DNA from 3 places in the Roseateles sp. P4_D2 genome. Region 1 is predicted to be linked to each of the others. Evidence: predicted binding sites of a transcription regulator. Region 1 holds the regulator's gene; each other region holds the start of a gene.
What was found. Region 1 encodes HrcA, which represses chaperone genes, less so after heat shock. Its sites were predicted from a motif close to TTAGCACTCNNNNNNNNNGAGTGCTAA; they were not measured.
Positions count from the first base shown of each region.

Region 2: the regulator HrcA is predicted to act here: its motif matches at 2,056-2,082, upstream of rpoH (RNA polymerase sigma factor RpoH).
Region 3: the regulator HrcA is predicted to act here: its motif matches at 2,321-2,347, upstream of AC1DW0_RS17680 (co-chaperone GroES).

Region 1 covers NZ_JBFUIM010000014.1:188,219-193,174, forward strand. The annotation lists gene AC1DW0_RS23530 (hypothetical protein) at 1-64, opposite strand, end outside; gene AC1DW0_RS23535 (PDDEXK nuclease domain-containing protein) at 199-1,350, opposite strand; gene hrcA (heat-inducible transcriptional repressor HrcA) at 1,804-2,811, opposite strand; gene AC1DW0_RS23545 (NAD kinase) at 2,879-3,745, shown strand; gene recN (DNA repair protein RecN) at 3,902-4,956, shown strand, end outside.
Region 2 covers NZ_JBFUIM010000008.1:208,881-213,836, forward strand. The annotation lists gene cyoE (heme o synthase) at 1-442, shown strand, start outside; gene AC1DW0_RS16375 (SCO family protein) at 439-1,041, shown strand; gene rpoH (RNA polymerase sigma factor RpoH) at 1,086-2,003, opposite strand; gene AC1DW0_RS16385 (chemotaxis protein CheW) at 2,152-2,652, opposite strand; gene AC1DW0_RS16390 (CHASE domain-containing protein) at 2,684-4,956, opposite strand, start outside.
Region 3 covers NZ_JBFUIM010000009.1:150,202-155,157, forward strand. The annotation lists gene AC1DW0_RS17665 (amino acid ABC transporter substrate-binding protein) at 1-215, opposite strand, end outside; gene AC1DW0_RS17670 (LysR substrate-binding domain-containing protein) at 324-1,241, opposite strand; gene AC1DW0_RS17675 (PEP-CTERM sorting domain-containing protein) at 1,461-2,132, shown strand; gene AC1DW0_RS17680 (co-chaperone GroES) at 2,444-2,734, shown strand; gene groL (chaperonin GroEL) at 2,833-4,482, shown strand; gene AC1DW0_RS17690 (MipA/OmpV family protein) at 4,597-4,956, opposite strand, start outside.

The sequences.
Region 1 (4,956 bases):
GGGCATGGAGCTGATTGAATGCTTGCTGAACAGGCAAGGACGGCAATGGCACTTCGAGAGTCATAAGCTTCTCCAGTCTCAGTGTGCGGTTGCCGAAGGAGCGAATGCCCAATTAGGGATAGGAGCGGTCAGGCCGGATGTCTACCGCTCTGCGGATGATGGGCGCAACGCCACCCTGTGTTGTCATGGTCCAAGCCCTCATTCGCCGGCCTCCACATCACCCCGGCTGACACCCCGCCCCTCCAGTTCCCGCCGCGTCTTGTCCAGCTCCGCTTCCAGCAGCCTGGCGTCCGGCAGTACGGTCTGGTACTCGGCGGCCATCACCTTGTTGGGCAGGCCCTCCAGGGCATAGTGCGCCTCGTTGCTCCCCTTGCTGGCGCACAGCACCAGGCCCACGGGCGGGTTCTCGCCGGGCTTCATCCAGTGTTCGCGGGCGTAGTTCAGGTACATGTGCATCTGGCCCGCGTCGGCATGGCTGAATCTACCGATCTTCAGGTCGATGACAAGCAGACAGTGCAGCCGGCGGTGGAAGAACAGCAGATCGACACGGAACCAGGCGTCGTCCAGCCGGAGGCGCCGCTGCCGGCCCACGAAGGCGAAGTCGTCGCCCAGCTCAAGCAGGAAGTCGGCCAGGTGCTGGATAAGCGCGTCTTCTAGGTCTGATTCCGAGTACTCGTCCTTGAGGTTGAGGAATTCCAGGACGAAGGGGTCCTTGAGCGCCTGCTCAGGAGTGATGACATCGCCGGCCTCGGCAGCTTCAGCCTTGCGCAGCATGGCCGCCTTGTTGTGCGACAGGGCGATGCGCTCATAGAACTGGCTGTTGACCTGACGGTCGAGCTGACGCACGCTCCAGCCACAACGCAGGGCCTCGGTTTCGTAGAAGGCGCGCGCGGCTTCGGACTTGACGGACAGCAGGCGCACATAGGCCGACCAGGGCAGCGGGAAGGCTTGGGCCAGTGCAGGTAGGCCCATCGATTCTCCAGACACTGTCTGGAGAATCTGCAGGCTAGAGGATTTCGCAGACAGTGTCTGCAAAATCTGCTCGGCAGGCCAGGCAAGGTAGAAAGCGCGCATTTGCCAGAGGTTCTGGCGGCTGAAGCCGCGCCCAAAGCGGGCAGTCAGGTCTTCAGACAAGCGCTTGATCAATGCGTCGCCGTAAGCAGCTCGGCCCCGCCCACCCTGCTCGAATTCGACGATGCGTCGGCCGATCTCCCAGTAGCTGGCCGTCATCAGCGCATTGACGCTGCGTGCGGCGGCATGACGGGCGGCCTCCAGAAGAGCGACGATGTCGCCGTGGATGCCGTTGTAGCTGGGCCCCGCATCGTCGCTGCCGGGAAGGAGTCCGCTCATGCATGCACCTCGTTCACCAGCGCGTCAAACTCGATCGGAACCTCATGAGTCAGGTCCCAGCCGCTGCTCATGCGCCCTCCCAGGCTATTGTCTAGTGGTAGGCCGTGCAGGGCTTGAACCTGCGACCAAAGGATTCCGGTTTGTGCCCATTTCTGGACTCCCTGGACTATGCCTTCGCCATGGACCGTGAAGGCCTGTAGGCGGGCGCCGTCTAGTCTCTACACCTTCCCCTCGCGGGGCTTGGCTCGGCGTTGCCTTGTGCCTTGCGGCCGTCAGGGTTCGCCGAATTTGACGCCATTCACGCAGGCGCTTTCGCCACCCGGTGCACAACTTTCGCTATGAGTCCTCTGCTCTGACCAACTGAGCTAACGGCCCACTGATACAACAACTTCTATTTCGCTCCCGGCCGCCGCTGACTGAGCAAATGCCCCGGAGAGAAGGCGCAGATTCTAGTCAGCGTTGGCTGAGCGCCTGCCCCACCATCCGCGACGTGATGTCGACGATCTGGATCATGCGGTCGTAGGCCATGCGCGTCGGGCCGATGACGCCGAGCGTGCCGACGACCTGGCCGTCGACCTCGTAGGGCGCGCTGACGATGGACAGTTCCTCGTAGGGCACGACCTGGCTTTCGCCGCCGATGTAGATGCGCACGCCCTCGGCGCGGCTCGACGTGTCCAACAGGCGCATCAGTTGCGTCTTCTGCTCGAAGAGGTCGAAGAGGCGGCGCAGGCTGCCCATGTCGTGGCTGAAGTCCTGCACGGCCAGCAGGTTGCGCTCGCCGGAGACGACGACCTGCTCCTGCTCCTGCACCATGGCTTCGGTGCCGACCTGCACGGCCGCGCTCATCAGCCCGGCGATCTCGCCGCGCAGCTCATCCACCTCATGGCGCAGGCGTTCGCGCACGGCTTCGAGCGTGAGGCCGGCGTAGCTGGCATTCAGGCGGTTGCTGGCTTCGGCGAGCTCGGACTGGCTGAGGTCCTGTGCGGTGAAGATGACGCGGTTCTGCACGTCGCCATCGGGTGCAACGAGGATGACGAGCACGCGGCGCTCGCCCAGGCGCAGAAACTCGATGTGGTGGAAGACGCTGGCCTTCTTCGGCGAAGTGACCACGCCCACGAAGCTCGACAAGTTGGACAGCATCAGCGCCGCGCTGGCGATGACGCGCTGGGGCTGGTCGGGCTGCAGCCGGGCGGCATCCACGCCAATGAGGCCGGGCTGGGCCGTCAGCATGGTGTCGACGAAGAGGCGGTAGCCACGCGCCGTGGGGATGCGGCCGGCGCTGGTGTGGGGGCTGGCGATGAGGCCGAGTTCTTCGAGGTCGGCCATCACATTGCGGATGGTCGCCGGGCTGAGTTCCAGGCCCGAGGCTTTGGACAGCGTGCGCGAGCCGACCGGCTGCCCGTCCGCGATATAGCGTTCGACCAGGGTTTTCAGCAGGGATTTAGATCGCTCGTCGAGCATGCCCGCATTCTATGGACAGCGCTGTTCTGCCCGGGATGTGCAAACCCCCTGTGGTGTAATTTGCCGCATGGCCGAGCGCTTCAGACATGTCGCCATCGTGGGCAAGCATCAAGCGCCTGGCATCGGGCCGGTGCTGGAGGAGATTGCCCAATTTTTGTGCAGCCAGGGCCTGGATGTCTCGCTGGAAGCGGACACCGCGCTCAACACCGGCCTGTCGGACTACGACGCGCTGTCCAACGACGAGCTGGGCCGGCAATGCGACCTGGCTGTGGTCATCGGCGGTGACGGCACGATGCTCGGCTTCGCGCGGGACATGGCTCGCCACGGCATTCCGCTGGTGGGCATCAACCAGGGGCGGCTGGGCTTCATCACGGACATTCCCATCGAACGCTGGCGCGAGTCATTGGCGCCGGTGCTGGCGGGCGACTATGAAGTCGAACCCCGGGCGATGCTGGAAGGCGCGGTCTGGCGCGACGGCGAGTCCATCTTCTCCGGCCTGGCACTCAATGACGTGGTCGTGAGCCGCGGCGGCAGCTCCGGCATGGTGGAGCTGAAGATCGAGGTGGGCGAGCAGTTCGTCGCCAACATGCGCGCCGACGGCCTCATCGTCGCCTCGCCTACCGGTTCCACGGCCTATGCGCTGTCGGCCGGCGGGCCCATCCTGCACCCCAGCATCGCCGGCTGGCTGATCGTGCCGATCGCGCCCCACACGCTGTCCAACCGGCCCATCGTGCTGCCTGACCTGGGCGAGGTGCGCCTGGAGATCGTCGCCGGCCGCGATGCGTCGGTGAATTTCGACATGCAAAGCCTCGCCAGCCTGCTGCACGGCGACACCATCACCGTGCGGCGCAGCCAGCACCAAGTCCGCTTCCTCCACCCCAAGGGCTGGAGCTATTACGCGACTCTGCGACGCAAACTGCGTTGGTATGTATGAAGCCCCTCGTCCGATCTCGCCCCGCTGGACGCGGGCAGCTCAGCCGGTCCCCCGAGGGGACGGCGATGCTTGCCGGATCGGCCGGCAAGCACACCGCCATGGCGGGCCGGCTAGGGAGCGGCCCGGCGCTCGGCCCGAAACACCGCGACCACTGAGATGCTGCGCCACCTGTCTTTAAAGGATTTCGTCATCGTCCCTGCGCTGGAGCTCGACTTCGAGCCCGGCTTCGCCGTGCTGACCGGCGAAACCGGCGCGGGCAAGTCCATCCTCATCGACGCGCTGCAGTTGGCGCTGGGCGGCCGCGGTGACGCCGGCGTGGTGCGCGAGGGTGCGGCCAAGGCCGAGATCACCGCCGAGTTCGACACGCCGGCGCATCTGCGCGCCTGGCTGGACGAAGCCGGCTTCGACACCGACGACACGCTGCTGCTGCGCCGCGTCATCGACGCCGCGGGAAAAAGCCGCGCCTGGATCAACGGCGGCGCCGCCACGCTGACGCAGCTGCGCGAACTGGCCGACCATCTGCTCGACATCCACGGCCAGCATGCCTGGCAGGGCCTGACCCGCCCCGCCGCCGTGCGCGAGCTGTTGGATGGCTTCGCGGGGCTGGACACTGTGCCGCTGGGCCGCGCCCACGCCGCATGGAAGCAAGCCGCCGAGGCGCTGCAAAAGGCCCAGGGCCAGCAGGCCGACGCACTGCGCGAGCGCGAGCGGCTGGCCTGGCAGATCGGCGAGCTGGACGGCCTGGCGCCGGCCGAGGACGAGTGGGAGGAGCTGAACGCCGAGCACGGGCGCCTGTCGCACGGCCAGTCCCTCATCGACGCGGCCAAGTCGGCGCTGGATGCGCTGGACGAGGCCGAGCCCAGCGCCCAGTCCCTCGCCGGCGGCGCGCTGGACCAGCTCGAACGCGTGCTCGACCACGACGCCCGCCTGCTGCCCGCCGTGCAGGCCCTGCGCGACGTGCAGGCCCAGCTGCAGGACGCCAGCCACACGCTGTCGGCCTATCTGCACAAGGCCGATCTCGACCCCAACCGCCTGGCGGAGCTGGACGAGCGCGTGTCGGCCTGGATGACGCTGGCGCGCCGCTACCGCCGCCAGCCTCACGAGCTGCCGGCCCTGCTCGCGCAATGGCGCGCCGAGCTGGCCCAGCTTGACGCCGCCAGCGACCCCACGCTCCTCGAGGCGGCCCTCGCCGCCGCGCGCCAGGCCTTCGA
Region 2 (4,956 bases), on a different contig from region 1:
CGGCGCCTCGGGCGCCATGCCGCCGGTGCTGGGCTGGGCCGCGCTGCGTGGCGACCTCGGCCCCGAGCCCTGGCTGCTGTGCTTGATCATCTTCCTGTGGACGCCGCCGCACTTCTGGGCGCTGGCGCTGTACCGCGCTGAAGATTACGCGCGCGCCGGCCTACCCATGCTGCCCGTCACGCATGGCAACGACTACACGCGGCTGCAGATCCTGCTCTACACCTGGGTGCTGTTTGCGGCCACGCTGCTGCCCTTCCTGACCGGCATGAGCGGCTGGTTCTACCTCGCCAGCGCCGTCGCACTCGGCCTGGGCTTCTGCGGCTATGCCTTCCGGCTGTGGCGCTCGTATTCGGAGATGCTGGCGCGGCGGACCTTCTGGTTCTCCATCTGGCATTTGTCGCTGCTCTTTGCGGCGCTGTTGATCGACCACTACATCGCATGAACACCCGTCGTTTCGCGCTGACCGCGCTGGCCGCACTGTCGTTGGCCGCCTGCCAGAAGGCGAGCCCCGACAAGCCTGCCTTCAAGGGCATCGACCTGACCGGCGCCGAGTACGCCCGCACGCTGAACCTGACCGACCAGGACGGCCGCGCCCGCTCGCTGGCTGACTTCAAGGGCAAGGTGCTGGTGGTCTTCTTCGGCTACACCCAATGCCCCGACGTCTGCCCGACGACGATGGCCGAGGTGGCCGAAGTCAAGCGCAGCCTGGGCGCGGACGGCGACAAGGTGCAGGGCATCTTCGTCACCGTCGACCCGGAGCGCGATACGGCGCAGCTGCTCAAGGCCTATCTGGCCAGCTTCGATCCCAGCTTTGTCGGCCTGCGCGGCAGCGAGGAGCAGACGAAGGCCGCGGCCAAGGAGTTCAAGGTCTTCTACGCCAAGGCGCCGGGCAAGACACCCGAGACCTACACGATGGACCACACGGCGGCGAGCTTCATCTTCGACACCGAAGGCCGCGTGCGCGTTTACGCGCGCTACGGCTCAGGCGCCCAGCCGCTGGCGGACGACATCAAGCTGCTGCTGGCCGAAGCCAAAAAGTAGAAAAGGCCCCGAGGGGCCTTTTACCTGGAGCGGAAGAGGGTCAATCAGGCCGCTTCGGTCAGCGCCTTCTTCATCTTCTTCATCGCCGCCACCTCGATCTGGCGGATGCGCTCGGCCGACACGCCGTATTCGGCAGCCAGCTCGTGCAGCGTCATGCCGCCCGACGAATCGTCGTTCACCTTCAGCCAGCGCTCCTCGACGATGCGGCGGCTGCGCGGGTCCAGCACGTCCAGCGCGCGGTGGATGCCGTCGCCGGCGAGTTCGTCGCGCGAACGGGCCTCGATGACGCGGGTCGGCTCGTGGCTGTCGTCGGCCAGGTAGGCGATGGGCGCGAAGCTCTCGCCCTCGTCGTCGGTCTGCGGCTCCAGCGCCACGTCGCCACCCGACATGCGGGTTTCCATTTCCAGCACTTCCTCGCGCTTGACGTTCAGCGTGCTGGCGACATGGGCCAGTTCGGCCTCGGTGAGCGTGTTGCGATGCGTCTGGCCGTCGGCCTGGTCGGCCTTCATCTGGTGCTTCATCGAGCGCAGATTGAAGAACAGCTTGCGTTGGGCCTTGGTCGTCGCGACCTTGACCATGCGCCAGTTCTTCAGGATGTACTCGTGGATCTCGGCCTTGATCCAGTGCATGGCATAGCTCACCAGGCGCACACCCTGGTCCGGGTCGAAGCGCTTGACGGCCTTCATCAGGCCGACATTGCCTTCCTGGATCAGGTCGCCCTGGGGCAGGCCGTAGCCCATGTACTGGCGGGAGATGGCCACCACCAGGCGCAGATGCGACAGCACCATGCGGCCGGCGGCTTCCAGGTCGCCCTTGTCGCGCAGGCTGCGCGCGGCGGACCCTTCTTCCTCGGCCGTCAGCAGCGGCAGGCGGTTGACGGCGGAGATGTATGCGTCCAGATTGCCCAGCGAAGGCACCATGGCCCAGGGGTCGCGGACGGCAATGGCAGAAGAGGCGGACATCGTCATGAATCCTTGCTAAACCGCGGCGCGGAATGCCGCGGTGAGCAGGATATTAGCACTCTGGTTTGGCGAGTGCTAAGTCAGTTCGTGACGCTGCTGGAATGCAATGTTTCCAACGGTGAAACAGTCAGCGATCGCTAACTTTCCTTCAGTCGACCAGGCCGAAATCCGGGCTTTTGATCATGGCCTCGATATCCAGCAGGATCAGCATGCGCTCGCCGAGCTTGCCCAGGCCGGTGATGAAGCGGGCGTCCAGGGCGGCGGCCACTTCCGGGCGGGGCTTGATCTCGTCGGCGCTGAGTTCCAGCACGTCGGACACCGAATCCACGACGACACCGACGACGCGGCCGGCCACATTGAGCACGATGACGACGGTGAAAGCGTTGTATTCACCGGCCTGGCCCAGGCGGATGCGCAGGTCCACGATGGGCACGATGACGCCGCGCAGGTTGACGACGCCCTTGACGAAGGCCGGTGCATTGGCAACGCGGGTGGGCGGCTCGTAAGAGCGGATTTCCTGCACGCGCAGGATGTTGAGGCCGTATTCCTCTGCGCCGATGCGAAAGGTCAGGAACTGGCGGCCATCGGTGCGTGCCAGGGCCTGCACGGCCTGGGCACCGGTGCTGGGAACGAGATCGGTGGAACTCATCGGGCGCTGACGCGTGTTGGGGACTGGGCCCTCATTCTGCCCCCGCTACGACGGAGCCCGGCGCCAACAATTCATCGACCAGGGCGAGCAATTCACGCACGTCCAGCGGCTTAGTCAGATAGTGCTGGGCGCCCGCCACCTCGGCGGCGGCGATCTGCTCGGGCTGGGCATTGGCCGACACGACGACGACGGGGGGAAGTGGCTGGCCCAGCTCGCGCATGCGGCTCAGCAGCGTCAGGCCGTCGCCATCGGGCAGCTGCCAGTCGAGCAGCAGCAGGGCCGGCGGGCGCTCGCGCAAGGCGCGCAGGCCGGCTTCAACGGTCGGCGCCACTTCCAGCTCGATGCCGGGCCGCTGCTCCAGGATGCCGCGCATGACTTCGGCGTTGAGCGGGTTGTCCTCCACGTAGAGCACGCTCCGCTGGGGGCTGGGGCGCGGGCTGGTCGGTTCGTCCGGGGCCGTCTCCTGGGACAGTGCAGCGGCAGCGCCGCTGGCCGGCAGCCTCAGCACGAAGCAGGCGCCGGGGCCGTCCTGCTCTTCGGCGCGCAGGCTGCCGCCCATCATCTCGGCCAGGCGCTGGCTGATGACCAGGCCGATACCCGTGCCCGGCAGGCCGCTGCGCTCGCGGCCCAGGCGGTTGAAAGGTTGGAAGAGGGCGGCGCGCTGCTCTTCGGTAAGGCCCAGCCCGGTGTCGCGCACGGCGATTTCGACCCACCCCAGCTCAGGACGAGCCACCTCGACGCTGACGCTGCCGCCTGGGCGGTTGTACTTGACCGCGTTGCTGAGCAGGTTGGTCAGGATTTGGGTAACCCGCGTGGGGTCGCCGACGAGGCGCACGGCGGCCGGGTCGATACGCTGGCTGATGGCCAGGCCGCGCTCTGCGGCTTGACCTTGCACCAGCGCCAAGGCCCGGGCCAGCAGCGGCGGCAGCTCCAGCAGCACAGGCTCCAGGCGCAGCGAGCCTGCCTCGATGCGCGACAGGTCCAGCGTGTCGTTGATCATTTCCAGCAGATGCCAGCCGGCCTGGGCGATCTGCTGGGCGCGTGCGCGCTGGCCCGGTGCCAGCGGTTCACCGGCGTCCATCTGCATCAGCTGCGTGAAGCCGAGGATGGCGTTCATCGGTGTGCGCAGCTCATGGCTCATGCGCGACAGGAACTCGCTCTTGGCCTGGTTGGCCGCCTCGGCGGCCTCGCGGGCGCGGTCCAGCTCCTCGATGCGCAGCTGGTCGGTGATGTCCTCGATGATGCCCACCAGCCGGTGCGGCCGGCCGTCCGCGCCGCGCAGCAGGCTGACCAGCACGCGCGCATGGGCGGTGCTGCCGTCGGGACGGATATAGCGCTTCAAGCGGCGGTAGAACGGGATCTCGCCGCGCATCAGCCGGCGTGCCAGGCGGATGTCCTCACGACGGTCATCGGCATGGGTCACGTCGATGGAGCGCTTGTTCGCCAGCGCCTCGGCCGTGTAGCCGACCAGATGGCAGAAATGGGCATTGACCTCTTGGAAGCCGCCGTTGAGGTCGGTGAAGGCGATGCCGATGGGCGCAGTCTCGAAGATGCTGTGAAAGCGCTGCTCGCTCTGGCTCAGCGCGCGCTCGCCCTGGGCGCGGTTGGCAACCTCGCGCTCCAGCGCGGCGGTGCGTTCCTGCACCAGCGCCTCGACATGCTGGGTGCGGCCCGACATCAGCAGCAGCAGCGCGCCCACCATGGCCGTGGCCAGCAGGCCGACGAGGGCGAAGGCCCAGCTGCGCCCCGGCGCCTGCACCAAGCCGGGCAGGTCATAGATGCGAATCTCCCATGACCGGCCGCCGAACTCCAGCGGCATCTTGACCAGGGGCAGGTCGGCGCCCCCACGTTGCACGGCCTCGCAGCCCAGGCGCCCGCCCAGTCGCGGATAGAGCGCGCCGCGCTCCAGGTCGACGAGACAGGCGCCGAGATGCTCGGGCCAGTTGGCCGCCAGGCGCGACAGCAGCAGGTCGGGCCTCAGCGTGGCGAAGACGACGCCGTCCAGGGCCTGCTCGCTGGGCGCCGCCTGGCCCCGGTAGAGGGGCTGATAGACCACGACGCCGACCGCGGCCTCCTTGTCCTGCGACAGCTGGAAGCCCGCCGACGCCACCGGTTTCCCCAGCGACGCGGCGCGCTCGATGGCTGCGCGCGCGCCGGGGATGGTGCGCACGTTCACGCCCAGCGCGCCGGCATTGCGCGACAGCGGTTCGATGAGGCGGATGGCCAGCATGTCCTCGTCCGCCGGTGGGCGCAGGTCGCCGGCACGCAGGCGGTCGCGCGCCTGGTAGCCGCCGGGAAAGGCAT
Region 3 (4,956 bases), on a different contig from region 1:
CTGCCCAGCTGCTTGCGCAGGTCGGCAACGACGTGCTCGCAGACATCGATGTGGTAGCCGACGTATTTGCCATCACCGATGGTGTAGGACAGGCCCGACGACTCGCGCACACCCATCGTGATCGCGCCGCTGTCCTTGATCTTCTTCAGCGTGTCTTCGGCATGCACGGCCGAAACGCCGGCGAACAGGGCTGCGACGAGCAGAACTTTCTTCATGGAGACTCCAACAACAGGAAGTGGATATCGATAACAGCCGCGAGCAGACCACGCCGCACGCTCAGCCCGAATACGGGTTTACACGATGCATGCGCAAGCTGGATGAGGTCATGCCGCGGACGATAAATAGTCCCACAAAGCCAAGGAGGCTGGTTTGAGCCGGCGCGAAAGCTCGGGCTTTTCGCGATAGATGCGCAGCTCCATGCTGACGCTGAAGGTGCCCGGCGCAGCGGCGGGCACGAGGCGGCCACTGGCGATCTCCTTTTGCACCGAGCTGGCGGGCAGGAAGGCAAAACCATGGCCTTCCAGCGCCATCGCCTTCAGGCCTTCGGCCATGTCCGTCTCGTAGATGGCGTCCAGGTTCAGCGCGCAGTCCGCCTCCTTGACGATAAGCTCGACCAGGCGGCCGAGATAGGCGCCGGCCGCGTAGCTCAGGAAGGGAATCTTCTGGCCCGGCCGTCCGGGCAGCCGGAACATCGGCTCGCCCTGACTGTCGGCCCTGGCATACGGCGACAAGGTCTCGTGGCCCAGCGACACCATCTGGTAGCGCTCCGGGTCCAGCTGCAGCGGCTGGCTGGCGTGGTGATAGACCAGCAGCAGATCGCAATTGCCTTCGCTGAGCTGCAGCATCGCGTCATGCACATTGGCCGCGTTGAGCCGGCACTTGATGGCGCCGAAGCCGCGTCTCAACCCCATCAGCCAATGCGGGAAGAAGGAGAAGGCCAGCGAGTGCGGCACGGCGAACTCGATCATGTCCTGGTCGGCCGCCTGATGGCTGCGCAGCATATTGCGCGTCGCCTGCAGATTGCCCAGCAGCTCGACGGCCTGGGCCAGCAAGGTTGCGCCAGCGGCCGTCAGCCGGGTCGGATAGGAGGATCGATCCACCAGGTCGACGCCGGCCCAGGCCTCCAAGGCCTGAATGCGGCGCGAGAATGCCGGCTGGGTCACGTGGCGCAGCTGGGCGGAGCGGGAAAAGCTGCGCGTCTCGGCCAGGCTGACGAAGTCTTCAAGCCATTTGGTTTCCACCCGAGGCAGTGTAGCCAAGGCCTTCTGCCAGCCGCGCGATCTAGCGAGTCATCTCGGCAACTCATATATGCGCGCGCATTACCTCTTCACCCCCCTAAGCGCGGCCCCTAGGTGCTTGACTCCCCCTCAACTGAAGGGGCACAACGCGGCCCGGCGCGCAGGTGCTTGTTTACAGTCCGCCCAACAACCCAACTCGAACAAACCCGGACGGAGAACGCCATGCGCGCGACGAGCAAACTTCTGGCACTCGCCTTGACGGCCACCATGCAATCGGCGATGGCCGGTGCGGTCTTCTTGGACTTCGAGGACGTGCAGACCATGGAGCAACTGACCTCCCGCTACGCATCCAAGGGTGTCGTGGGAAGTGGCGCCGCCTGGGCGTCCACGTCTGAAGCCTGCAGTTATGGCCCGAATGGTGATGCCGGCGCCATCAGCTTTTCCCGCACCGGCAGCTGCGGCGCGCTCTTTCTCGCTCAGGACTGGACCAAGCCTGCGGTGGCAGGTATCCAGAGCCTGACGCTGGACCTCGCGGACGGCTTCGTCGACGCCCTGTCTTTCGTCTACTCGGGCAGCACCCTGGGCATCAATCTCTCGGTTCACGTCTACGACGCCAGCGGCAAGGAACTCGGCGGCGGCCTGAACGGTCTCACCGGCGCTGAATGCAACAGCTACGTGTTCTGCAACTGGTCCAACCAAATCACACTGACGTTCCAGGGCGTGGGCCGCACAGTGGTGTTCTCGGCGAACGACCAGGCTGTTCTGCTCGATGACCTCAGCTTCAAGACCGTCGACACGCAGCCTCCTGGCCGCCTGCCCGAGCCCGCCAGCATCGCTCTGACCCTGGGCGCCCTTGCGGGCCTGGGTTGGACACGCCGTCGCGTCGCTCGCTAAAGCAAGCGCCTCACGCCTCAAGAACGACCGCTACGGCGGTCGTTTTTCATTGGGGCCCACCCATGCGCGGTCGATGACTGCGGCAAACGGCTGCCCGGGTGGCGCAAAGGCGCGCTTCGCCGGTATATGGCAAGCCCCAGTTCCGCAAGGCTTGAATCGTCATCCGCCGTCCCTATAATGGCTTTCTGCTAGCACTCAACTCATTCGAGTGCTAACGAGTCGGGCCGACCGGTTTTCCGCTGGCGGCCCCGTTTTTTTCGGCGAGCCGCGATTGCCGCGGCCGCTCCGGTTCCAACTCTCAAGGAGATTCCATGAAGCTGCGCCCCCTGCACGATCGCGTGATCGTTCGCCGTCTGGAGCAAGAAACCAAGACCGCCTCGGGCATCGTCATCCCCGACAACGCCGCTGAGAAGCCTGATCAAGGTGAAGTCCTGGCCGTCGGCCCGGGCAAGCGCAATGACAAGGGTGAGTTCGTGGCCCTGAACGTCGTCGTCGGCGACCGCGTGCTGTTTGGCAAGTATTCCGGCCAGACCGTCAAGGTCGACGGTGACGAGTTGCTGGTCATGCGCGAGGAAGACCTCTTCGCCGTGGTGCAAAAGTAATAGCTTGCGGGACAGACCGAAGCGCGCAGCGCGAGTTCTGTCCCCAACTGATTCAGAGAATTCGACTCTGACCCCAATTTAAGTATTCGGAGAATCAAATGGCAGCAAAAGACGTGATCTTTGGCGGCGAGGCTCGTGCCCGCATGGTTGAAGGCGTGAACATCCTGGCCAACGCGGTCAAGGTGACCCTGGGCCCCAAGGGCCGCAATGTCGTGCTCGAGCGCTCGTTCGGCGCCCCGACCGTGACCAAGGACGGCGTGTCCGTGGCCAAGGAAATCGAGCTGAAGGACAAGCTGCAGAACATGGGCGCGCAGATGGTCAAGGAAGTCGCTTCCAAGACGTCTGACAACGCCGGTGACGGCACCACCACCGCCACGGTCCTGGCTCAAGCCATCGTTCGCGAAGGCATGAAGTACGTGGCCGCCGGCATGAACCCGATGGACCTGAAGCGCGGCATCGACAAGGCGGTCACCGCCCTGGTCGCCGAGCTGAAGAAGGCCTCCAAGGCCACCACCACCTCCAAGGAAATCGCGCAAGTCGGCACGATCTCCGCCAACAGCGACCATGAAGTGGGCCGCATCATTGCCGAGGCGATGGACAAGGTTGGCAAGGAAGGCGTCATCACCGTTGAAGACGGCAAGAGCCTGGACAGCGAACTCGACGTCGTCGAAGGCATGCAGTTCGACCGCGGCTACCTGTCGCCCTACTTCATCAACAACCCGGAAAAGCAAGCCGCGCTGTTGGACAACCCCTTCGTGCTGCTGTACGACAAGAAGATCAGCAACATCCGCGATCTGCTGCCGACGCTGGAGCAAGTGGCCAAGTCGGGCCGCCCGCTGCTGATCATCTCGGAAGACGTGGACGGCGAAGCGCTGGCGACGCTGGTGGTCAACACCATCCGCGGCATCCTGAAGGTCGTCGCCGTCAAGGCGCCTGGCTTCGGTGACCGCCGCAAGGCCATGCTGGAAGACATCGCCATCCTGACCGGCGGCAAGGTCATCGCCGAAGAAGTCGGCCTGACGCTCGAGAAGGTCACGCTGGCCGACCTGGGCCAGGCCAAGCGCGTCGAAGTGGGCAAGGAAAACACCACCATCATCGACGGCGCCGGCGCTGCGGGCGACATCGAAGCCCGCGTCAAGCAAGTGCGCATCCAGATCGAGGAAGCCACCAGCGACTACGACCGCGAAAAGCTGCAAGAGCGCGTGGCCAAGCTGGCCGGCGGTGTTGCCGTCATCAAGGTCGGTGCTGCCACCGAAGTCGAGATGAAGGAAAAGAAGGCCCGTGTCGAGGACGCGCTGCACGCCACGCGCGCAGCCGTTGAAGAAGGCATCGTGGCTGGTGGTGGCGTCGCGCTGCTGCGCGCCAAGCAAGCCGCTGGCGCCATCAAGGGCGACAACGCTGATCAAGACGCCGGCATCAAGCTGGTCCTGCGCGCCATCGAAGCACCGCTGCGCGAGATCGTCTACAACGCTGGTGGCGAAGCCTCCGTCGTCGTCAACGCCGTGCTGGCCGGTTCGGGCAACTACGGCTTCAACGCCGCCAACGACACCTATGGCGACATGATCGAAATGGGCATCCTGGACCCGACCAAGGTGACGCGCACTGCCCTGCAGAACGCCGCATCCGTCGCGTCGCTGATGCTGACGACCGAAGCCATGGTCGCCGAGTCCCCCAAGGACGAAGCAGCCGGTGGCGGCATGCCTGGTGGCATGGGCGGCATGGGTGGCATGGGCGGTATGGATATGTAAGACATTGCGGGACAGACCTGGCGGGCGTACTCGCCCGACAGCTCTGTCCCCAACTGATCAAGCATTCAGGAAGGGGCTGCGCGAGCAGCCCCTTTTCTTTTGTGCCTGAGGTTCTCAGTCGCTGGCGCGGGCGGCTGAGCGCGCGAACGTATAGGTCAGCCCGATGCCGATGCTCGCGCCCGTGGTCTGACGCACAAGCGGACTGTCGCGATTGGCGGCCCCAGCCACGCTGTCGACACGTCCGATGGCAAACAGACGCACATCCGGTGTCAGCTGGTGCGACACCCCGCCCTTGAGCCGCCAGGCAATCAAGCCGGCGCGAGCCGCATAGGCCGGCCGATCCGCCAGCGCCTCGTTCGGCGCGACGGTGTAATAGGTCGCCCCGAGGCGACGGTCGCCGAACAGCACTCCCGCACTGACGCCATAACTCCAGCCCGCCCTGGCGCGGTGCTCCAGAGCCAGCTCCGGCTCCAG